DNA from 3 places in the Pseudomonas saponiphila genome. Region 3 is predicted to be linked to each of the others. Evidence: riboswitches for the same ligand, from Rfam matches in the RefSeq annotation. Region 3 holds a riboswitch; each other region holds the start of a gene.
The links. A riboswitch is a leader RNA that binds a small molecule or an ion and turns the genes downstream of it on or off. The one in region 3 is predicted to bind cobalamin.
Positions count from the first base shown of each region.

Region 1: linked by a shared signal. The riboswitch ahead of BLV47_RS18570 (TonB-dependent receptor plug domain-containing protein) and the one ahead of cobO (cob(I)yrinic acid a,c-diamide adenosyltransferase) in region 3 are both predicted to bind cobalamin.
Region 2: linked by a shared signal. The riboswitch ahead of cobW (cobalamin biosynthesis protein CobW) and the one ahead of cobO (cob(I)yrinic acid a,c-diamide adenosyltransferase) in region 3 are both predicted to bind cobalamin.

Region 1 is NZ_FNTJ01000001.1:3,992,568-3,999,995, reverse strand. Features, by position in the region: gene BLV47_RS18580 (ABC transporter substrate-binding protein) at 1-826, opposite strand, end outside; gene BLV47_RS18575 ((2Fe-2S) ferredoxin domain-containing protein) at 819-1,571, opposite strand; gene BLV47_RS18570 (TonB-dependent receptor plug domain-containing protein) at 1,583-3,505, opposite strand; cobalamin riboswitch at 3,658-3,860, opposite strand; gene BLV47_RS18565 (arginine N-succinyltransferase) at 3,819-4,955, opposite strand; gene BLV47_RS18560 (arginine N-succinyltransferase) at 5,005-6,021, opposite strand; gene BLV47_RS18555 (APC family permease) at 6,190-7,428, opposite strand, start outside.
Region 2 is NZ_FNTJ01000001.1:2,505,532-2,512,959, forward strand. Features, by position in the region: gene cobM (precorrin-4 C(11)-methyltransferase) at 255-1,001, opposite strand; gene BLV47_RS11850 (cobalamin biosynthesis protein) at 1,085-1,498, opposite strand; gene BLV47_RS11855 (CbtA family protein) at 1,495-2,196, opposite strand; gene BLV47_RS11860 (CbtB domain-containing protein) at 2,208-2,396, opposite strand; cobalamin riboswitch at 2,494-2,715, opposite strand; cobalamin riboswitch at 2,789-2,999, shown strand; gene cobW (cobalamin biosynthesis protein CobW) at 3,098-4,168, shown strand; gene cobN (cobaltochelatase subunit CobN) at 4,172-7,428, shown strand, end outside.
Region 3 is NZ_FNTJ01000001.1:1,605,535-1,612,962, forward strand. Features, by position in the region: gene BLV47_RS07695 (PQQ-dependent sugar dehydrogenase) at 1-1,031, opposite strand, end outside; partial or broken gene BLV47_RS07700 (hypothetical protein) at 1,102-1,392, opposite strand; gene istB (IS21-like element IS1474 family helper ATPase IstB) at 1,475-2,224, opposite strand; gene istA (IS21 family transposase) at 2,112-3,797, opposite strand; partial or broken gene BLV47_RS07715 (hypothetical protein) at 4,023-4,331, opposite strand; cobalamin riboswitch at 4,496-4,728, shown strand; gene cobO (cob(I)yrinic acid a,c-diamide adenosyltransferase) at 4,809-5,420, shown strand; gene BLV47_RS07725 (cobyrinic acid a,c-diamide synthase CobB) at 5,431-6,753, shown strand; gene bluB (5,6-dimethylbenzimidazole synthase) at 6,746-7,396, shown strand; gene cbiB (adenosylcobinamide-phosphate synthase CbiB) at 7,393-7,428, shown strand, end outside.

The DNA of each region.
Region 1 (7,428 bases), 2.4 Mb from region 3:
TCTCGATCAGGCGCTGCTCGCGCACCGCCCGCAGCCGCGACAGCACGGGATCGCTGCCCAGCAACTGGCGCTTGCGCGAGGCCGGTGACCACAGGGCATCGGCCAACAGCAGCACGTCCGGGTCGTTGATCAGCAGCGTCTCGCTATTCACCCGCAGCTGCGGGTGATCGACAGAGGCCATGCTGTTGCGCGCTCCGGCGGCCTGCAGCAGCACGCCGACAAAACCGCGGCGACCCTGGCTGGCCAGGCCGTTGACCTCGCTGTCGAGGTAGAACACCGCAGGCCGGTTGCGTCCCTGGTACAGGGCCGCTGCCGCGTCGAGGTTGGCCTGTTGCTCGGCGATCAGTTGCGCGGCCCGGGTCTCCTGCTGCAACAGGCGGCCCAGGGTCAGCAGGTCGCGACGGATATGCCCGAAGTAGTCTTCGCTGTGCCCGGCGCAGGCCGACTCCAGCAGGTAGCTGCCTACGCCTATGGCGCTCAGGTGTCGTCGGGAGCTGAAGTTTTCCGGGAACGCTGAGGCAAAGCCGCCCACCACCAGATCGGGCTTGAGGCTGTAGAGCACTTCCGCCGAGGGATACTGCCGGGCGATCACCGGTACACCGTGGTAGTGCCCGTCGGCCCCGGCATCGTCGTCCAGGTAGGCCACGCCGATCATCGCTGGCCCGGCGCCCAGGGCCAGCAGCAGGTCGGCGCTGTGCTGGTTGAGGGCGACGATGCGCTGTGGCGGTCCGGCAATTTCCCAGCGCTTGCCGCAGTTTTCATAGTGCTGCGCCAGGGCCGGCAGGGCCGCCAGCCACAGCAGCAGGCCGAGCAGTCTGCTAGGCATGCGCCGGCCCTCCATAGGGCGTGGGAATCTGCAGTTGCGCCACCGGTTCGCCCTGGACCAGGTGCTGCTGCACCAGGCGCAGCACTTCGCCGTCATCGCGTACTCGATACCAGCAGCCATCCGGGTGCACGGTGAGTAGCGGTCCCAGGTTGCAGGGGAATTGGCAGGCGGTGCGGGTCAGCAGCACGCCGCCGGGTGTTTCCAGGTGCTCCAGGCGCAGCAGTTCGCGGCGCAGGGTCTTCCACAGCGCCAGGGCGCCGCGTCGCACGCAGCGCGGGCCGGTGCACAGGAACACCTGGCGGGCATGGGGCGGCACCCGTGACCAGTCCGGGTCGCTGGCCACCGCGTTGACCTTGTCGCAGGGCAGGTGGCGTTCGCGCTGGCCAATGCTGGCGCAGGCCTGGGCCGCGTCCAGCCCGCGGCGGCCCAAGGCCTGGGCGGTGACCCACGGTTGCGGCGCTTGCGGGTGGGCGCGGGCCAGGCGTCCCAGCTCGTCGCGCAGCCAATCCAGGTAGGCGCCGTCGGAGCTGGGCTCCAGGTCCACCACCAGCAGCGCCGCGCCGTTCTCGGGCAAGGGTTCGTCGAAGGCGGCCCAGAGGCTGTCGAAGCCGTCCAGGGTGTCGATCACCCGGGTGCTGGCGTCGTTGCCTCGCAGTTGATGAAGCTCGCGGCGAAACGCCTCGCCCAGGGCTCCGCTGTTCAGGCCGGGGCCGACGAACAGCACCCGTTGATAATCCTTGTGCATGGCACTCGTCCTCAGAAGCGGTAGGTGTAGCGCACCTCGGTGGTGAAGGGGCGCCCCAGGTTATCCACCCGTGGGGTGTTGCTGGCGATGCTGGTGCTGTAGTCGCGGTCGAAGAGGTTTTCCAGCAGCAGGCTCAGGCGATGCTGCCGGGCCGTGTCGAGGTAGCGATAGGCATCGGCGTCGACCACCGAATAGTGGCCGTAGTCGATCTTTTTCGGGCTGTCGATCTGGCCGATGTAGCGGATTGCCCCGCCCACGCCCCACATCTGGTCGGGGGCTTCGAAGCCCAGCCGCGAGCGGGCGAAGAAGCCGGGGATATTGCTCAGGGTCACGCCGTTGCGCGACTCCACCAGGTTGCGGGTCAGGTCCGCCGAGAGGGTCCACTGCGGGCTGAACTGCCAGCGCCCGTCGATCTCGATGCCGCGTACCTTGATCCGTCCCTGGCCATTGACCCAGTCGATGCCGTCGAGGGCGATCAGGTCGTCGATCTTGCGCTGGAACAGCGTGCCGCTGGCGTTGAAGTCGCCGGCCAGCAGGCTGCCCTGGTAGTCCAGGCCCAGCTCGGCATTCAGGCTCTTTTCCGGCTTGAGGTGGCGGTTGCCTCGTTCATCGTCCTCGTTGGCGAACAGTTGCTCGGCATTGGGCAGCTTGAAGGCACTGCCGAACTGGCCGCGCAGTTGCCAGTGGGGCGAGAGGTCATACAGCGAGGTGAGCATGCCCACCGTGGCGCTTTCGCCGCCGCTGATCTTCTCGTGACGCACGCCGATGCTCGGGTGCCAGTCGGGCAGGGCTGCCACTACCGGGCGCAACTGAGCGTAGAGGGCATTGGCCTGGGCGCTGTTGTCGTCGATCTTGAGCACGTCGTCCTGGCCCTTGAACCACTGGTTGTCGCTGCCGAACAGCAGCACGTGGCCGCCGTCCAGTTCGGCCTTGCCCTCGGCCTGCAGGCCCCAGTCGGTGAAGCCCCAGTAGTCGTTGTGGTTGATCACTTTGCTGCCCCCGCCCTCGGTGGTGTTGATGCGGGTATAGCGGGTGTCCCAGTCGTTGACATGGCCTTTGACGAAGTAGCTGAAACCTTCGCTCAGGCGCTGTTCGAAGGTCGCGGTGGCGATCTGCTGGATGCGCTCGTTGGTGGTCTTCTTGTTGTTCAGCGGGCGGGCGAAATCCAAGTTGGCGTCGCTGTACTGGTAGAACAGCTCCAGCCGCGAGTCGTCGGCAAAGCCCTGGATCGCCTTGGCGCCGAAGGTGGTCACTTCATAGCTGCGTTTCCTGTCCCGGGTGTTGGCGTTGTAGGCGCTGTTGCGAAACGGCTGGTAACCGTCGGAGCGGTTGTGGCTGACATAGGCCAAGAGGCCCAGGTCGCCCAGGCCGTTGCTGACGATGCGTTCGGCGCGGGCATCGCCGCTGGTGCCCATGAAGCTGTCCAGGCCCAGGTTGGCCTCGCCGGAGACGTCGCGGGTCTGCGGGTTGCGGGTGACGATGTTGATCACCCCGGACACTGCCTGGGTGCCGAACAGCAGGCTCTGGCCGCCCTTGAGCACCTCGATGCGCTCGATGGCGTTGGCCGGCAGGGTGTCCAGGTACAGGCCGCCGTACAGCCGGTTGTTCAGGCGCACGCCGTCCAGCAGGATCAGGGTGTCGTCGTTGCGCCCCCCCAGCAGGGAATAGGTGCCGTAGTCGAAGGGGCCGTTTTTCGGTGCTACGTACAGGCCCGGCACATACATCTGCAGGACCCGGGTGATGTCGCTGCTGGGGCCGGCGCGTTCGATCTGCTGGCGATCGATGATCTCCAGCTTGCTGCCGTAGCGGGCCATTTCGGCCACGGCGGTGGACTCCACCGAAGGGGCAAAAATCGATTGCGGCTGCAGTTCCAGTGGCGCGTCGTCCGCCAGCAGCAGGGGGCTGAACAGGCAGCCGAGCAGGGCGCCGCTCATGCCGCGGCGAGGTGCACGCCAGGCGCATGCAGGGAAGGTTTCGATCGTTGTCATTCTTGGTCTTCTCGAAAGTGTCTTCGGGAAGCACGCAGGAGAAGGTATCGGCCACGGGCGCGCGACCTTACCGGCCCATGCCCGCCCACCGCAGGATTGCCAAACAGAAGTTCCAGGCCGGTCTCCGGGCTTGCGAGTCTGGCGGCATTCGCCTTCCCATACCTTGGGTACAGTGGCCTGTTGAATGCAGCACTCGCTTACCGTTGCGGGGGCAGCACCGGACTAGCCCTGAAGGGGCGCACCGGTTTCCCGTTTCACCTCATGCACGGCGGCATGAGGCACCTGAAGCTGGGCAGCATGTTACGCAGCGAAGCTGCGAGCTCCAAGCTCCAAGTTTCAAGCGGCAAGCTAAAAGCTGTTGCTTGCAGCTTGAAGCTTGCCGCTTGCCGCTTGCCGCTTGCACTGCTCTGACTGTGTCACCGGGCTGCAGTTGCAGGCGCTTGGCGGTCAGGCGGTCCACCAGCAGGCAGCCGGATACCAGGCGCCCGGGAGCGGCGGTGATGCGGCAGCTCTCCAGGCGCCGGTTGTGAATCAGCCACACCGGCGCCTGCGCGTCCGGAGTGCCCACCAACAGGGGCAGGGTCTGGCTTTCACGCACGCTGCGGATCTTCGTCACCTCGGCCTCGATCAGCGGCCCGCCGTCGAAGATGTCGATGCAGCCCTGATGGTTGAAACCTTCGCCCCGCAGGATGCTCACCGCCTGTTCGGTGCTGTGGTGGGCCTGGCCGATGGCGGCCTGGGCGTCGGGGCTGAGCAGGCAGGTGTACAGCGGCTGGCGCGGCATGAGTTCGCTGATGAAGGACTTGCTGCCCTGGCTGGACAGGCGATTGGCCTGCTGGAAGTCCATCTTGAAGAAGTGCCGCCCCAGGCTGTCCCAGAACGGCGAACGGCCCTGGCTGTCGAGCTGGCCCCGCAACTCGGCCACCAGTTTGTCGCCGAACAGCTGCGGGTACTCGGCGACGAACAGCAGGCGCGCGGTGGACAGCAGGCGCCCGGCGTAGCCCTGGCGCTGGTCGTGGCGCAGGTACAGCGAGCAGAGCAGGGATTGCCCGGTCATCTCGTTGCACAGGAACAGGGTCGGAATCTCTCTGTCGATGCCCAGTTCCGGGGCGCGGCCGCGGCTGATGCCCAGCCGGTAGTGGTAGCTGGGCTCGCGCAGGCCGATGGCGCCGCTCACAGCGCAGACGCCGATCACTTGCAGATCGTCGTCCTCCAGCACGAACAGGTAGTCGGCATCGGCCCGTTCCACCTGATTGGCGAAGGTGCGCTGGGCCCAGCGCAGCCGATGAGCCAGGCGCTCGGGGTCGGTGGAGAGGTTGTTCAACTCGCGAGGGCTGCCTTGCAGCAGCTTCAGCAGCGCCGGCAGATCGCTGACGCGCACCGGACGGACGATCATGGCACAGCTCCCTGGCGCTGCCGGGGGCCGCGGTAAACCCCGGGGCGGCTCATAACGCCACTCCCCGCACCGGCTCGCCCGGTGTCAATTGCAGGGCCTGGAGCATCGCCTGATCCAGGCCGATCACGTCGCCCGGGGCTTCGTCGAGGGGCACGACGATCGCGCGAAAGCCCTGCAACCGGTCGTTGCTCAGCAGCCAGTGGCGGCCCTGGCCGCTCTGCGGGCTCAGGTAACTGACCGCGACCCGGCTCTGAATGATCGAGCGCAGCTGGTTGCTGCGTGCCTGCAGGGTCGGGCCGGCATCGAACAGGTCGACGTACTGGGTGGGCGCGAAGCCTTCGTCGACGAGGATGTCGCAGGCCTCCCGGGCCGCCGGATGAATGCGTCCGATGCAGTCCTGGGCCGGCTGCGGCAGCATCGGGATGTACAGCGGGTACTGGGGCATCAGTTCGGCGAGAAAGCCGCGACCCTGCAAGGCGCACAGGCGTTCGGCCTCGACATAGGGCAGGTCGAAGAAGTGCTGGCCCACCGCCGCCCAGAAGGGTGATTGGCCGGCCTCGTCGCTGTAGCCGACGATCTCGCTGATGCAAGTGTCGGCAAAGCGCCAGGGGTGCGCGGCGATGAACAGCAGGCGCGCGCGGGAGGTCAGTTGCGCCTGGGGCGTGCCCGCCAGCGCCGGATCGACATGGAAGCTGCGCAGCAGGGTCTGTTCGCTGAGGTCCTGGCACAGTGACAGGGTCGGCACGGCGTGTTCGATGTTCAGCTCTCGCGAGCTGCTGACGAAGGGGCGGTTGCGCAGGCTGTAGAAGGGCGTGGCAAAGCCGGCGGTGGCGAGGATGTCCGAGCAGCCGTGCAGTTGGCCGCTGTCCTGGTCCTCGAGCACCAGAAAATAGTTTTCCGGCCCCTGGCGGGCCTCGACCTTGGCGAAGGACGCCAGGGAGTCGAGGATCTTTTCCCGCAGGCAGGTTTCGTCATCCACCAGCGAAGTCACGCCCAGCAGGCGTGCGCCGGCCAGACGCAGCAGTTGAGGCAGATCGGATAACGCCACCGGACGCAAGGCCAGCATGGGTGTACTCCTGTATCAAGGGCCGTTCGCCGGGGGCGAACATCGGCCAGACATCACTGTCGGTGACCACGCAATTGCACGGCCGCGGTTTCCGGCGGCCGGTCCCCGGGGCGGCTTGTGGCGGCCGCACTCGGGGGCGCGACGCCATCCGGCGCCGCGCGGGGAGGCTCATGGCTTGAGCGGATCGGGCAGGGCCGCGGCGCTGCCCAGCTTGTTCAGCAGGAACAGGTAGACCAGCCCGGCGAGGATCCAGATGGCGCCGAGTTTCTGCGCGTCCACGCCCATGTTGTACATGATGGCGCAGACGATCACGAAGCCGATCACCGGGCAGATCAGGTGGCGCACCACCTGGCCGGATTTCTGCCGGCGCCAGTAGAAGTTGATCACGGTGATGTGCAGCAGCATGAAGCCGCTCAGGGCGCCGAAGTTGACCAGCGAGGTCAGGGTGTCCACCGAGTTGATGAACAGGTAGCAGATCAGCAGCGACAGCACCGCCACCAGGTAGATGCTGATGTGCGGGGTGTTGTGTTTCGGGTGCACCTTGGCCAGCACCTTGGGCAACTTGCCGTCGCGGGCCATGCCGAACAGCAGGCGCGACACCGCGGCCTGCGAAGTAATGGCCACCGCCACGCCCCAGGCCAGCGCCGTGGCCACCCCGGTGAGGGTCGCCAGCCAGCTGCCGGCGGCCAGTTCGGCGATCTCGTAGAAGGCGGTGTCGGCGGACTTGAAGCCCATGCCGGCGGCCAGGTCGGTGGCGATCCAGGTCTGCACCACGAAGATCGCGCCCATCACCAGCAGAGTGATCAGCGCCGCGCGACCGACGCTGCGGCCGGGGTCGCCCTTGACCTCTTCGGCCAGCGTGGAGATGGCGTCGAAGCCGAGGAACGACAGCACGGCGATGGACACGCCCTGCATCAGCAGGCCGAAGTGGAAGTTGTCCGGGCTGTACAGCGGCGCCAGGGTCAGCTGGCCGTGGCCGGCGCCGCCGTGCAGGGCGTTCCAGGCGTAGAACAGGAAGATTCCCAGGACCACCAGTTGCGCCAGCAGGAACAGGATGTTCATCCGCGCGGTGAAGGTGATGCCCCGCAGGTTGACGAAGGTGGCGCTGACCAGGAACGCCAGGATGAAACCGACCTTGGGCACTTCCGGGTACAGGTGGTTGAGCGCCATGGCGGCGTAGACGTAGAGCAGCGGCGGGATCAGCAGGTAGTCCAGGAGCATCAGCCAGCCGGCGAGAAAGCCGACATGCGGGTTGAGGCCGCGCTGGGCGTAGGAATACACCGAGCCGGCAATGGGGAAGGCGCGGGCCATGGCGCCGTAGCTCAGGGCGGTGAAGACCATCGCCACCATGCCGATGATGTAGGCCAGGGGCACCATCCCTGGGGCTTCCTGGTTGACGTAGCCGTA
Region 2 (7,428 bases), 900 kb from region 3:
TTCCCAGATCGCCTTCGCTGGCAAGCCAGCTCCTACAAAGCCTCCAGCGCGCCAACACAGGAACTCCAACCTCGTAGGAGCCGGCTTGCCGGCGAAAGGGCTCTAGAGCCTTGTACCAATTCCCAGATCGCCTTCGCTGGCAAGCCAGCTCCTACAAAGCCTCCAGCGCGCCAACATAGGAACTCCAACCTCGTAGGAGCCGGCTCGCCGGCGAAAGGGCCCGCAAGCCTTGCATCAATGCCGAGATAAGGGGGTCAGGGGCGATAGAGGTGCGCGTGCCCGGCGCGGTACAGCGACGATTCGCTGAACGCGTCCGTGGCCAGTACCCGGCCTACCAGAATCAGCGCCGTGCGCCGGAAGCCCTTGGCCGCAACCTTCTTGGCAATGTCCGCCAGGGTGCCCAGCGCCCAGTCCTGATCCGGCCAGGTGGCCCGATGCACCACGGCAATCGGGCAGTCGGCGCCGTAATGGGGCAGCAGCTCGGCGACGATCTTTTCCAGGTGATTGACCCCCAGGTGGATCGCCATGGTGGCGCCGTGGGCCGCGAGGCTGGCGAACTCTTCGCCGGCGGGCATGGCGGTCTTGTCCGCATAGCGGGTCAGGATCACGCTCTGGGACACATCCGGCAGGGTCAATTCGGCCCCCAGCAGGGCGGCGCAGGCAGCGGTGGCGGTGACTCCGGGGACGATCTCGTAGGGAATGCCCAGCTCCCGCAGGCAGCGGATCTGTTCGCCGATGGCGCCATACAGGCTCGGGTCCCCGGAGTGCACCCGGGCCACATCCTGGCCTTGGGCATGGGCCTCGCGGATCGCCTCGATGATCTGTTCCAGGTGCAGTTCGGCACTGTTGATCACCCGGTCCGCACGGTGACCTTCGAGGACGGCCGCGGGCACCAGCGAGCCGGCGTAGATGATCACCGGGCAGCGATGGATCAGGCGCTGGCCCTTGACGGTGATCAGCTCCGGGTCGCCGGGGCCGGCACCGATGAAATAGACAGTCATGGCTGTGTCCTGTGAAAAAAAAGGCGGGAACAGGGCCGCAGATGAACGATGTTCATATTCGCGACGGGGAATTGTCGGCCAGTTTACCGGCTGGCGGCCAATGCGAGGGTGGCCTGGGCGTATTTCTGGCGGGGGATCAACAGCCGGGCCGGACCGGGGTGCAACTGTTCGGCCAGGGCCAGGGCGGCGCTTTCGGCAACGCCGTAGCAGCCGCTGCGTTCAAAGGCAATCTGCGAGCGGTGGCTCAGGCGCGAGGCGTATGGCGCCAGTTGACTGCTGCTGAAGCAGGTCAGCGGCAGGGCCAGTTGATCCGCCAGTTGCAGCAGGCCGGGCTCGTTGCGCTTCAGGTCGATGCTGGCCAGGGCCAGGAGTTGCCCGCTCTCCAGGCGGTGGGCTTGCAGTACCTGCTCAAGCAGGGCGCGCAGCGTGGTCACTGGGCAGCCCTTCCGGCAACCCAGGCCGACCACCAGGGCCGGCGCCGCGCGCATGTCGATCATGCCGGGTACAGGTCCGTGTTCTTGCGCCGGAACAGCCAGGCGCTGATCAGCCCCAGGGCCAGCCAGAAGGCGGCATTGGTCAACTGCGAGGCAATCTTGAACTGTGCTTCCAGCGCTTCTGGCGCCAGCATCGAGTGCACTTCAGGTTGGGGCGCGCCGATCACGTGGGGCACGGCGATAATCGCCACGCCCAGCAGTTTCAGCAGCCAATGGCCGGCGAACACGATCAGGGCAATGCCCACTGCGGTGGACGCGGCAGTCCCGATCCACCACACCTGGCGCTGCACCAGGTCGGCGGCTGCAGTGCCCGGCAATTCCGGCGGCAGGCCCAGAGTGGGCGCCAGGCAGAAGGTCGCATAGCCGGCGAGCCCCCAGAGCAGGCCTTGCGAGGCACGGCTGGGCGCGCGCAGGGTGTAGAGCCCGGCCAGCATCAGGGCGAAGCCGACCGCTACCACCAGATTGCCGCCGGTGGTGGACAGCGTGCGCTGCCAGCCGTCTTCCGGCTCCCAGGCTTCGGCATCGTGGCTGTGCGCGGCCATGGCGCCGGAGGCATGTTCATGGGCTTCGGCGGCCGGAGCCTGTTCATAGGTTTCCGCCTGCAGGATCAGCGGAGCGACCCACAAGCTTTGCAGCAGGGTCAGCAGCAGGGCCGCCAGCAGCCCGGTGAACCCTGCGGTTTGCGCAATACGCTTGATCATCTCGGCAAGTCTCAATGGCAAGGGAAGGCGGCGCTGTGACGGGTGTCGTGGGCGGCGTTGTGCACCGCTTCGATATGGGAGAAACCGGCGAAATACACCAGGCAGGCGCCCAGCAGCGACGCGCCGATGGCGGCCACCAGACGCTGGCTCAGGGTGGAGGTGCTGCTGGCGGAATGGCTGGTGCTGCTGATGATCGACATGGCGCTTCCCTTTGGAGTGTCGGCTGGGGAGGAGCGCAGCAAAACCCCGCGTGAGGAGCACGCAGGGTTTGCAACAGCGCCCGCCCACCGCGGGTTTGTTATGTAAGTGTTGCGGGCCGGTCTCCGGGCTCGCGAGGGGCAGGGCTGACGCCATGCCGCTAAGTGTCGCCTTCCCATGCCGGGGCACAGTGGATCTGACACTTCGCTCGCTTACCGTTGCGGGGGCAGCACCGGACTGGTCACGGCCTTTTAGTTAAGCACGTGATTCACCGGTTTCCCGTTTCACCCTGTGAAGGGCACCCGTAACAAGGCGCGTAGCAAATCATGGGCGGGGTGATGCCGTCAATTGCGCCAGGCGCTGCATTGCCGATTGACCGTCCCCCGCGCTCTGCGTAGCCTTGCGCGTTCGAGGTTCTTCGGCCAGCGGTCGAAGCTAAGAAGGGAACGCGGTCGATGCCGCGGCTGCCCCCGCAACTGTGATGGGTTGGATTGCTGCAAGGCCACTGCATGGGCGTCGACGACGCCGGCGGGAAGGCGCAGCAAGCGTCGGTCGCGTACCGGCAAGCCCTCAGCCAGGAGACCTGCCTCGATCGAAGATTCTCACTACAACCGGGCGGGGTGATCCGGTGGCGAAATCTCCGCGCGCCTTCGCGCTGCGGTTCTCGTCCCGTATGCCCGCCACCTTTGCCTAGGGGCATCCGATGAAAACACTGGCCAAACTTCCCGTCACCATCGTCACCGGCTTCCTTGGCTCGGGTAAGACCACCTTGCTGCGGCACATGCTGGACAACGCCCAGGGCCGGCGCATCGCGGTGATCGTCAACGAGTTCGGCGAGCTGGGCATCGATGGCGAAATCCTCAAACAATGCGCCATCGGCTGCACCGAGGAAGAGGCCAGCGGCCGGGTCTACGAGCTGGCCAACGGCTGCCTGTGCTGCACCGTGCAGGAAGAGTTCTTCCCGGTGATGCGTGAACTGGTGGCGCGCCGTGGCGATCTGGACCACATCCTCATCGAAACCTCCGGCCTGGCCCTGCCCAAGCCCCTGGTCCAGGCCTTCCAGTGGCCGGAAATCCGCAGTGCCTGCACCGTCGACGCGGTGATCACCGTGGTCGACAGCCCGGCCGTGGCCGCCGGCACCTTTGCCGCGTTCCCCGAGCAAGTAGACGCCCAGCGCAAGCTCGACCCCAACCTGGACCACGAATCGCCGCTGCACGAGCTGTTCGCCGACCAGCTGTCCAGCGCCGACCTGGTGATCCTCAACAAGACCGACCTGATCGATCCCGCAGACCTGGCCAAGGTGCGCCTGGAAGTGGCCGAGGAACTGCCGCCGGCGGTCAAGGTCATCGAAGCCAGCAGCGGCCGCCTGCCACTGGACGTGCTGCTGGGCCTGGGCGCCGGTTCCGAGGAACACATCGACAGCCGTCACAGCCACCACGACCATCACCACGACGGCGATGACGACCACGACGACCACGACCACGACGCCTTCGATTCCATCTCCATCGAACTGCCCCAGGCCGACGAAAGCCTGCTGCTGGACGCCCTGACCCAGCTGGTGGTCAAGCACGGCATCCTGCGGGTCAAGGGCTTTGCCGCGATCCCCAACAAGCCGATGCGCCTGCTGATCCAGGGCGTGGGCACCCGCTTCGACAAACACTTCGACCGCAAGTGGGGCGCCGATGAAGCCCGCACCACGCGCCTGGTGCTGATCGGCCAGGAACTGGACGCCGCCCAGCTCGAAGCGCAACTGCGCGCCGCGCTCAGCGTGTAAGCCATGCACCTGCTCAGGACCCAGCCCGGCGGTTTTGTCGCGGACGACAACATCGCCGACCTCGGACAAACCCCCGCCGAACTGGTGATCCTGTGCAGCGGCGACTCCAGCCTGGCGCTGCTGGCGGACGCCGCCGAGCAGTTGCCCGAGGACTACCCCAGCTTTCGCCTGGCCAATCCGATGCAGGTGCAGAACCATGCCTCGGTCGACCTGTATGTCGACCAGGTGCTGCGCCATGCCAAGGTGATCCTGATCTCCCTGCACGGCGGTATCGCCTACTGGCGCTACGGTGTCGAGCGGCTGGTGGAGCTGTCCCAGCGCGGCGTGCAGCTGATCCTGGTGCCGGGGGACGATCGCCCCGACCCCGAACTCAGCGACCTGAGCACTGTGCCTGCCATCGAGCGCGACCGCCTGTGGCAGTTCCTGCGCCAGGGCGGGCGCGACAATGCCTTGAATTTCTATCGCTGCCTGGCCAGCGGCCTGCTGGGGCGCGACTACCCTTGGAGCGAACCGCAGACTCTGCCACGCACGGCGATCTATCACCCGCAAAAAAGCCAGGCCGCCCTCAGCGACTGGCAGGGCGATTGGCAGCCTGGCCAAGCCGTGGCGGCGCTGCTGTTCTACCGCTCCCACCTGCAGGCGGCCAACACTGGTTTCATCGATCTGTTCTGCCAGCGCCTGCAAGCGGCGGGGCTCAACCCCTTGCCGATCGCCGTGGCCAGCCTCAAGGAAGCCGGCTGCCTGAGTCAGGTTGAAGACTGGCTGGATGAAACCGCGGCCGGGGTGATCCTCAACACCACCGGCTTTGCCCAATCCAGCCCCGAGGCCCCGCACCTGCGGCCGTTCCGGCGCAATATCCCGGTGATCCAGGCCATCTGCGCCCAGGACAACGAGCCGGGCTGGCGCGACAGCGAGCAGGGCCTGGGCCCGCGGGACCTGGCCATGCACATCGCCTTGCCGGAGCTGGACGGGCGCATCATCAGCCGGCCCATCAGCTTCAAGGACCTGGCCTGGCGCAGCGAGCGCAGCCAGTCGGACGTGGTGTGCTACCGCGGCCAGCCCGAGCGCATGGATTTTGTCGCCGAGCTGGCCCGGCGCTGGGTCGAACTGGGGCGCCTGGACAACGGCGACAAACGCATTGCCCTGGTGCTGGCCAACTACCCGACCCGGGACGGGCGCATCGGCAACGGCGTCGGCCTGGATACCCCGGCAGCGGCATTGAATATCCTCAAGGCCCTGCGCGCTGAAGGCTATCCGCTGCCGGCCGAGTTGCCCGCCAGCGGCAGCGAGCTGATCCGGCAGTTGCTGGGTGGGGTCAGCAACGACCTGGACAGCCTCGACCAGCGTCCGTGCCAGCAAAGCCTGGCCCTGGACGACTACGCGGCGATGTTCCAGGCGCTGCCGCCAGTCAATCGCGAGGCGGTGCTGCAACGCTGGGGCGCACCGCAGCAAGACCCGATGTTCCGCAACGGGCGGATGATGATCGCCGGCCTGCGCTTTGGCCTGACCTTCGTCGGCATCCAGCCGGCCCGGGGTTATCAGGTGGACCCCAGCGCGGTCTACCACGACCCGGACCTGGTGCCGCCCCATGGCTACCTGGCGTTCTACTTCTGGTTGCGCCAGACCTACGGCGCCCATGCGCTGATTCACGTCGGCAAGCACGGCAACCTGGAATGGCTGCCGGGCAAGGGCGTCGGCCTGTCGCAGAACTGCTGGCCGGACGCGCTACTGGGGCCGCTGCCGAACATCTATCCGTTCATCGTCAACGACCCGGGGGAGGGCGCCCAGGCCAAGCGCCGCACCCAGGCGGTGATCATCGACCATCTGATGCCGCCGCTGACCCGCGCCGAAACCTACGGCCCGCTGCGCAACCTGGAACTGCTGGCGGACGAATACTACGAAGCCCAACTGCTGGATCCACGGCGCGCGCGGGAGCTGCAGCGGGACATTCTGCAACTGGTGCGCGAAACCCATATCGACCGTGAGCTGCAACTGGAGGGTGCCCTCGACAGCGACGCCGATGCCGCCATCTGGCTGCCGCGGCTGGACACCTACCTGTGCGATCTCAAGGAATCGCAGATCCGCGATGGCCTGCACGTGTTCGGCGAATCCCCCGAGGGCCGCTTGCGCCTCGACACCCTGCTGGCCTTGCTGCGCATTCCCCGGGGCGATGGCAAGGGCGCTCACGCCAGCTTGCTGCGGGCCCTGGCCAAGGCCTTCGGCCTGGATTTCGATCCATTGGACTGCGCCCTGGCCGAACCCTGGACCGGGCGTCGGCCGCAAGCGTTACGGCAGATCAGTGATGCGCTGTGGCGTACCGCTGGCGATGCGCGCGAGCGCCTGGAGCTGTATGCCGCCGAGTTGATCGAAGCGGCGCTGCGGGGCCCGGTGGCGCAGCTGGACCAACCCGGCTGGGAGCCAGTGCAGAGCATTATCGACGGCCTGCGCGAGGTGGTCGCACCACGCCTGGACGCTTGCGGCCCGGCGGAGATGCACGGCCTGCTGGAAGCCCTGAACGGGCGTTTCGTCCCCGCCGGGCCCAGCGGCGCGCCCAGCCGTGGGCGGCTCGACGTGCTGCCCACGGGACGCAACTTCTATTCGGTGGACGTGCGCAACCTGCCCACCACCACCGCCTGGCGCATCGGTTTCCAGTCGGCCAACCTGATCCTCGAACGCCACCTGCAGGATCACGGCGACCACCTGCTGCACCTCGGCCTGTCGGTGTGGGGCACCGCCACCATGCGCACCGGCGGCGACGACATCGCCCAGGCCATGGCCCTGATGGGCGTGCGCCCGGTGTGGGCCACCGGCAGCCAGCGAGTCGACGATTTCGAGATCCTGCCCCTGAGCCTGCTGGACCGGCCGCGGGTCGACGTGACCCTGCGGGTGTCCGGCTTTTTCCGCGACGCCTTCGCCAACCTGATCCGCCTGTTCGACGCGGCGGTGCTGGCGGTGGCGGCCCTCGATGAGCCTGAGGAGATGAACCCGCTGGCGGCCAGGGTCCGCGCCGAGCGCGAAGCCTTGATCGCCTCCGGCCTGGATCGGGACACCGCGGCCCGTCAGGCCGGCTGGCGGATCTTCGGCGCCAAGCCCGGGGCCTACGGCGCCGGGGTCCAGGGCGCCATCGACGGTCGCCTGTGGCGGAGCCGCGAAGACTTGGCCGAGGTCTACCTGAACTGGGGCGGCTACGCCTATGGCGGCCAGGATGAAGGCACCGCCGCCCGCGAGCAGTTCGCCACCCGCCTGGGGCAGGTGCAGGC
Region 3 (7,428 bases):
GTCAGCCCCAGAGAGGCGGTGTGCGGGCCAACGGCGTAGTCCGGGGCAATGGCCTTGCTCACCAGGTCGAGGTTTTGCGGTTTGACTCGGACATCCACATGCTGCCCGTAGTAGCTGAAGGGCCAGCCGTAGAAGGCGCCGTCCTTGACCGAGGTGATGTAGTCCGGCACTAGGTCGCTGCCGATCTCGTCGCGCTCGTTCACCGCGGTCCACAGCGCCCCGCTGACCGGCTCCCAGGCCAGACCGTTGGGATTGCGCAAGCCGGTGGCGAACAGGCGATGCTGCCCGCTGGTCCGATCCACCTCCCAGATCGCCGCGCGGCCCTGTTCCTGGTTCAGGCCATTTTCCCCGACGTTGCTGTTGGAGCCGACGGTGACGTAGAGCTTGCTCCCGTCCGGGCTGGCGATAACGTTCTTGGTCCAATGGTGATTGAGTGTGCCACCGGGCAGGTCGACGACCTTGGTGCCGGCCGCAGTGATCCGGGTGTCGCCGTTCTGGTAAGGAAAGCGCAGCAGCTTGTCGGTGTCCGCCACATACAGGTCATTGCCGACCAGGGTCATGCCAAACGGCGAATTCAGGTGGTCCAGGAACACGCTGCGGGTTTCGGCCACGCCATCGTGATCCTGGTCCCTCAGCAGGGTAATGCGGTTGGCGCTGGGTACCGCAGCGCCGGCGCGGCCCATGATTTTCCCGGCGATCCAGCCGCGAATGCCCTGGCTGTCATCGGGTTTGGGCGGTGCGTTGGTTTCCGCCACCAACACGTCGCCGTTGGGCAGGACATAGAGCCAGCGTGGATGATCGAGGTTTTCGGCGAAGGCATTGACCTGGGTGCCGGCTGCCGCCAGTGGTTTGGTGCCCTTGGGCCAGCCAATCGCCGGGGCGATGTTCACCGTGGGAATCAGCGTCGGGTTGGGTTCCGGCAGCTTGGGGGTCGGGCCGGTGCCGTCGGAAACTTGCAGGCTGGAGGTTTCGCCGCAGGCCGTAAGGCTGGCGGCGATCGCGATAAGCAAAGCGTGTCGAGACTTGAGCATGCTGATTTCCCTATGAGTGCACGGACGTCCTTGTCATAGAGGAGCATAGCCGGCGTATGGTTCCGCCTGATCAGCGAGCCTCCTTGAACAGTACGGCAACCCCGGGATGGTACTGGCCGGCCTCGTTGCGCAACTTGCGATAGGCATACGGAAAGTACCAGGCCACCGCGCAGCAGTGTTCCTTTTGCAGTTCGTCGAGCATGTCCTGAAGTTCTTCCGGGGTGGCACTGTGCTGAGCCTTTTGCGGGCTGACAAACAGGCAGCCGAGCCGCAGGTCGCTGGGGTAGCTGATTTTTCTCGCGTCACCGGCAACGTCGAGCAAGGCCTGGGTCAGGTGCAAGCCATTGACCTGCGGATTTCGGTGAACGTGACCGAGCGTTTCGCTAATACGTGACCGGTGCTTCCACCCCGGTTGCGCGGGTTCTGGATTGTAATCGCATCGGTCACGATGCGGCTTGTTCCTCGGCTTTTTTTCGGCGCAGCGACTCGCCTTTCATCGTCAGTCGGTAGGCGTTGTGCACCAGGCGGTCGAGGATGGCATCGGCCAGGGTCGGGTCGTTGATCCAGCCGTGCCAGTGCTCGATGGGCAGTTGGCTCGTCAGGATGGTGGAGCGGCTGCCAGCGCGGTCGTCGATCACCTCCAGCAGGTCATGCCGGGCTCCTTCCTCCAGCGGGGCTAGCGCCCAGTCGTCCAGCACCAGGACGTCGACCTTTGCCAGCTGTTGCAGGGTACGGCCGAAGCTGCCGTCGCCATGAGCGATGCGCAGTTGTTCCAGCAGGCGCGGGGTGCGCAGGTACAGGGTGCTATAGCCCTGGCGGCAGGCCTGGTTGCCCAGGGCGCAGGCCAGCCAGGTTTTGCCGGCACCGGTCGGGCCGGTCAGCAGCAGGTTGTGCTGCTGGCGGATCCAGTCGCCACTGGCCAGGGTGGCGATCAGACGCTCGTCCAGGGCGCGTCCGGTGCGGCGGTCGAGATCTTCCAGGCAGGCGTTGGCGTACTTGAGCTTGGCCTTCTTGCGCAGCCGTACCAGGCGCTGGTTGTCACGCCAGGCCAGTTCGCGGTCGAGCAGTAGGCCGAGGCGTTCATCGAAGCTCAGGCTGTGGCTGGCCGGCAGCGTCCATTGCTCTTCCAGGGCGCGGGCCATGCCGTCCAGGCGTAGCTGGTGCAGTTGATTCAGGGTGTGTTGCGGCATCATCGAACAGCTCCTGTTGCGGGGGTTGGTAGTAGTCGGCGCCACGGACGTTCTCGTGGTCGCCGGGTAAGGTCGTTTCGGCGGCACGCTGGGGCAGCGGCTGTTGATCCAGGCCTTGCTGGAGCAGGTTGCGCACGCTGCGCCCGGTGAAGGCGCGCAGGTGTACGGCACGTTCGGCAGCGGCTTCCAGGCGTGCATTGCCATAGCGCCGGGCCAGCGAGAGCAGGCCGAGGCAGGCGCGGTAGCCCATCTCCGGGTGCGGCTTGTGGGTCAGTTGGTGATCGATCAGTTGGCGCGTGTAGGGGCCGATCCGCGCGCCCCAGTCGAGCAGGCGTTGTGGCGTCCATTCGCGATGCGCCTGGTGCGCCGCGGGCATGTGCTCGCGCTGGGTACTGTAAGCGCCGCGTCGCCCCAGCAGCAGGTGGCTGGCCACCCGCCGGTTGCCATGCAGCACTTCCAGGGTGTGTGCCGTCAGTCGCACGTCCACGTTCTGCCGGGCCAGGGCGGAGGGCACGCTGTAGAAGCTGCCATTGACCTCGATGTGGTAGTCGATGCTGACCTTGCAGCGCTTGAAGGTGGCGACCTCGTAGGGATGCACCGGCAGCGCTCGCAAGGCCGGGCGATCCAGGCGCTCGAACCAGTCGCGCCGGCAGCCATCGAGCCGCTTGAACGGGCGCCGATTCAGATCCTCCAGCAGCTCGGCGATGGCCTGGTTAAGCGCATGCAGGCTGAAGAACTGCCGATGGCGCAGCCGCGCCATGATCCAGCGCTCGACCACCTGCACCGCCACCTCGGCCTTGGCCTTGTCCTGAGGCTTGCGTGGCCGTGCCGGCAGGATCACCGTCTGGTAATGACGCGCGCACTCCAGCGTGGCCCGGTTCAGGCCCGGCTCGTAGCGATCCGGCTGGGCGACCAGGGCGCGCGGATTGTCCGGCACAACCATTTCCGGCACGCCGCCAAAGTAGGTCAGAGCCTGGCCCAGCGAGGTCAGCCAGTCCACCTGGGTTTCGCCTGGCGTCGCGCAGGCATAGGTGTAATTCGAGGCGCCCAGGGCGGCGACGAAGATGTGCGCCCGGCGCACTTCGCCGGTGGCCGGGTCGACCACCGGCAGCGTCGGCCCGGCATAGTCGATGAATAGCTTCTCGCCCGCACGGTGCAGCTGACGCATCGAACGTTTGAGCGTCTGGGCGTAGCGCCGGTAGTGCTCGACGAACTGGGTGTAGCGGTAGGTCGGCTGGCCCGCATGCGCGGCGAGATATTCCTCCCACAGCAGCTGCAAGGTCACGCCCTTGCGTCGCAACTCGCGGTGGATGCTCAGCACATCGGGCAGCACTCGCTCACCGCGCGGCTTGTTCGTCGACGTCGGTGCAAACAAGGCGGCCGCCAGCGCGGCCTCGTCCATGGCCACCAGCGCCGGCCAGTCCAGCCCGGCCACCCGCGCCGCCGCGATGTACTTGCTAACCACGCCCTTGGACAGCTGCAAGGCACGGGCAATCTTCTCGTGGGACAAGCCGGCCTCAAACTTGAGGCGCAGACATTCTTTGATGTTTCGCATGGCTACTCGCGGCGCCGCCATCTTCCTCTCCCGAAATCGGTCGAGGATGGCGGCGCATCAGGTCATGCGCAACGAAGGGGAAGGCTTTCGCTAAGTCGTGACCGGCGATTTCGGTAAGCCGTGACCACCTGTTTCGGAACAGGCGGAAAATCGGTCACGTTGCTACCGAAATGAGCGGTCACGCGTTAGCGAAATGACCGGTCACGATCAACCGAAACGGCCGGTCACGGTGCTCCGAAATCCGCAATTGACCTGGGGCCAGCGCTGGGTGGCCTGAATGTAGGCGCGTTCTTCCCGGGTGGCCAGGTACAGATCGGTGCGGGCGTTGCGGGCGCCTTCTTCCTGCTGCTTTTTGCTGGGGCTGCGTTCGAGGCTGACCATCTCCGCCATCCAGGCGGCGGCGGAAAGCAATCCCAGGTTGGCCTGCTCGTCGAACCAGTAAGGGGTTTCGCTATCGCCGCGAATGGCGTTGTAGCGGTCAATGCAATCAAACCAGCGTTCCAGCATCGGGCGCAGGAATTCCAGCTTTGGATTGCTGATGATCATGCCTTGCATCGGGGTCCGTCCTTGTTGTTGTCTGGCGGTTGGGGTGAGTTATGGCTATTTGATATCAATGTGCTGAGTGTGGCACAAGATTGGCGCCAGTTTGTTGATGCGGTGCAGTTTTGTGTGTTGTGCGACGGCTGGCTTTAATTGACGCTCCACCCCCAACCCTCTAACCTTCGCGACTTGTTTCAGGTGCTCTGTGGCCGCTGGTCGACAGAGTGAAACAGGGAAGCCGGTCAGGGCCTGTTCCAGCGATGGACATGGCGACGATTCCGGCGCTGCCCCCGCAACGGTAGATGAGTCAAGGCTGCGCCAAATGCCACTGTGTCCACGACATGGGAAGGCGCGCAGTCAGGCAGCAATGCCCCTCATGAGCCCGGAGACCGGCCTGATCCATCCAACGGCATCACGGTGGGCGATGCCAGGCTTGCGCCGTCTATTCCTTTTCCTGCCCGCCGTTCCCCAGCCCCAACGGAGAGCTGCCCCATGAGTGAATCCCCCGATCGTGACGAGCGCCATGTGGCGCGCATGTTGCGCAAGAAAGCCGTGATCGATGAGCGCATCGCCAACTCGCCCAACGAATGTGGCCTGTTGCTGGTGCTGACCGGCAATGGCAAGGGCAAGAGCAGTTCGGCTTTCGGCATGCTGGCGCGGTCCATGGGCCATGGCATGCAGTGCGGCGTGGTGCAGTTCATCAAGGGCCGTAACAGCACTGGCGAAGAGCTGTTCTTCCGGCGTTTTGCGCCGCAGGTGCGTTTTCATGTGATGGGCGAGGGCTTTACCTGGGAAACCCAGGACCGCCAGCGCGATATCGCCGCGGCCGAAGCTGCCTGGGCGGTATCCAAGGAACTGCTGAGCGACCCGGGCATCGGTCTGGTGGTGCTCGACGAGCTGAACATCGCCCTCAAGCACGGCTACCTGGATCTGGACCAGGTGCTCAGCGACTTGCAAGCCCGTCCGCCCATGCAGCATGTGGTGGTGACCGGCCGCGGGGCCAAGCCGGAACTGATCGAACTGGCGGATACCGTCACCGAAATGGGCATGGTCAAGCATGCCTTCCAGGCCGGCATCAAGGCGCAGAAAGGTGTTGAGCTGTGAGTGTGACTTCATGACCGATGTTCGTCATTGCCCGGCGGTATTGATCGCCGCACCGGCTTCCGGCCAGGGCAAGACCACCGTGACCGCCGCCCTAGCTCGCCTGCACCGCAATCAGGGGCGCAAGGTACGGGTGTTCAAATGCGGCCCGGACTTTCTCGACCCGATGATTCTCGAACGTGCCAGCGGCGCTCCGGTGTACCAGCTGGACATGTGGATGGTGGGCGAGCAGGAAAGCCGGCGCTTGCTCTGGGAAGCCGCGGCTGACGCCGACCTGATCCTGATCGAAGGGGTCATGGGGCTGTTCGACGGCACGCCCTCCAGTGCCGATCTGGCACGGCATTTCGGGGTGCCGGTACTTGGTGTGATCGATGGTACCGCCATGGCCCAGACCTTCGGGGCGCTGGCCCTGGGCTTGGCCCGTTATCAGCCGGACCTGCCGTTTGCCGGGGTGCTGGCCAACCGGGTCGGCACCTTGCGCCACGCGCAGTTGCTCGAAGGCAGCCTCACCGAGGGCTTGCGCTGGTACGGCGCCCTGTCCCGGGAAACCGATATCGAACTGCCCAGCCGCCACCTGGGGCTGGTGCAGGCCCGTGAACTGAACGATCTCGACCTGCGCCTGGATGCCGCCGCCGAGGCGCTGGCCAGCAGCTGTCAGGTGGAGCTGCCGCCTGCGGTGAGTTTCGCCGCGCCAACGCCAGTGGCTTGCGCGCCTTTGCTGGAGGGGGTGCGCATCGCCGTGGCCCGTGACGAGGCGTTTGCCTTTACTTACGGTGCCAGCCTCGATCTGTTGCGGGCCATGGGCGCGCAGTTGCATTTCTTCTCCCCTATCCATGACGCGCAGTTGCCAGAGGCGGACAGCCTGTACCTGCCCGGTGGCTACCCAGAGTTGCATCACCAGGCCCTGGCGCAGAACCGCGCCATGCTCGACGCGATTCGTGCCCACCATGGCGCGGGCAAGCCGTTGCTCGCCGAGTGTGGCGGCATGCTTTACCTGCTCGACTCCCTGACCGATGTCGAAGGCCAGAGTGCCGAGCTGTTGGGGCTGCTGCCCGGCGCGGCGGTGATGCAGAAGCGTCTGGCGGCCCTGGCCTTGCAGGCCGTGGAGTTGCCGGAGGGCAGCTTGCGTGGTCATACCTACCATCACTCCCTGACCACGACCGCCCTTGAGCCGATTGCCCGTGGCATCAGTCCCAACGGTGGGCGCGGGGCGGAGGCGGTGTATCGCGATGGACGCATGACCGCTTCTTATGTGCACTTCTACTTTCCATCCAATCCGGCAGCGGTAGCGGCATTGTTCGCTCCGGCTCCTGCAGGGAGTGTGAGTGGTGAGTGAGCAGGGATTTTCTGCGGCGGAGCGTGAGGCCGTGTATCGCGCCATCGCCGAACGCCGGGACATGCGGCATTTCGCCGGTGGCAGTGTCGCGCCCGAGTTGCTGCGCCGTTTGCTGGAGGCGGCGCATCAGGCGCCCAGCGTGGGGCTGATGCAGCCCTGGCGCTTTATCCGCATCAGCGATCGCCTGTTGCGCGGGCGCATCCAGCAGTTGGTGGAGGAGGAGCGGGTGCGCACCGCCGAGGCGCTGGGCGAGCGTTCCGATGAGTTCATGCAGCTTAAGGTCGAGGGCATTCATGACTGTGCCGAGGTGCTGGTGGCGGCCCTGATGGATGGCCGCGAGCGGCATGTCTTCGGCCGGCGGACCCTGCCGGAAATGGACCTGGCCTCGCTGTCCTGTGCCATTCAGAACCTCTGGCTGGCGGCGCGCAGCGAAGGCCTGGGCATGGGCTGGGTATCGCTGTTCGAGCCCCAGGCCCTGGCTGACCTGCTGGGATTGCCCGCCGGTGCCAAGCCCCTGGCCGTGCTGTGCCTGGGACCGGTTACCGAGTTCTATCCGGCGCCGATGCTGGCGCTGCAGGGCTGGGCGCAGCCCCGGCCATTGAGTGAGTTGCTGTATGAAAATTACTGGGGAGTGAGTCAATGAGCGTGGCGTTGCTGAGTGTCGCCGGGGTGGCG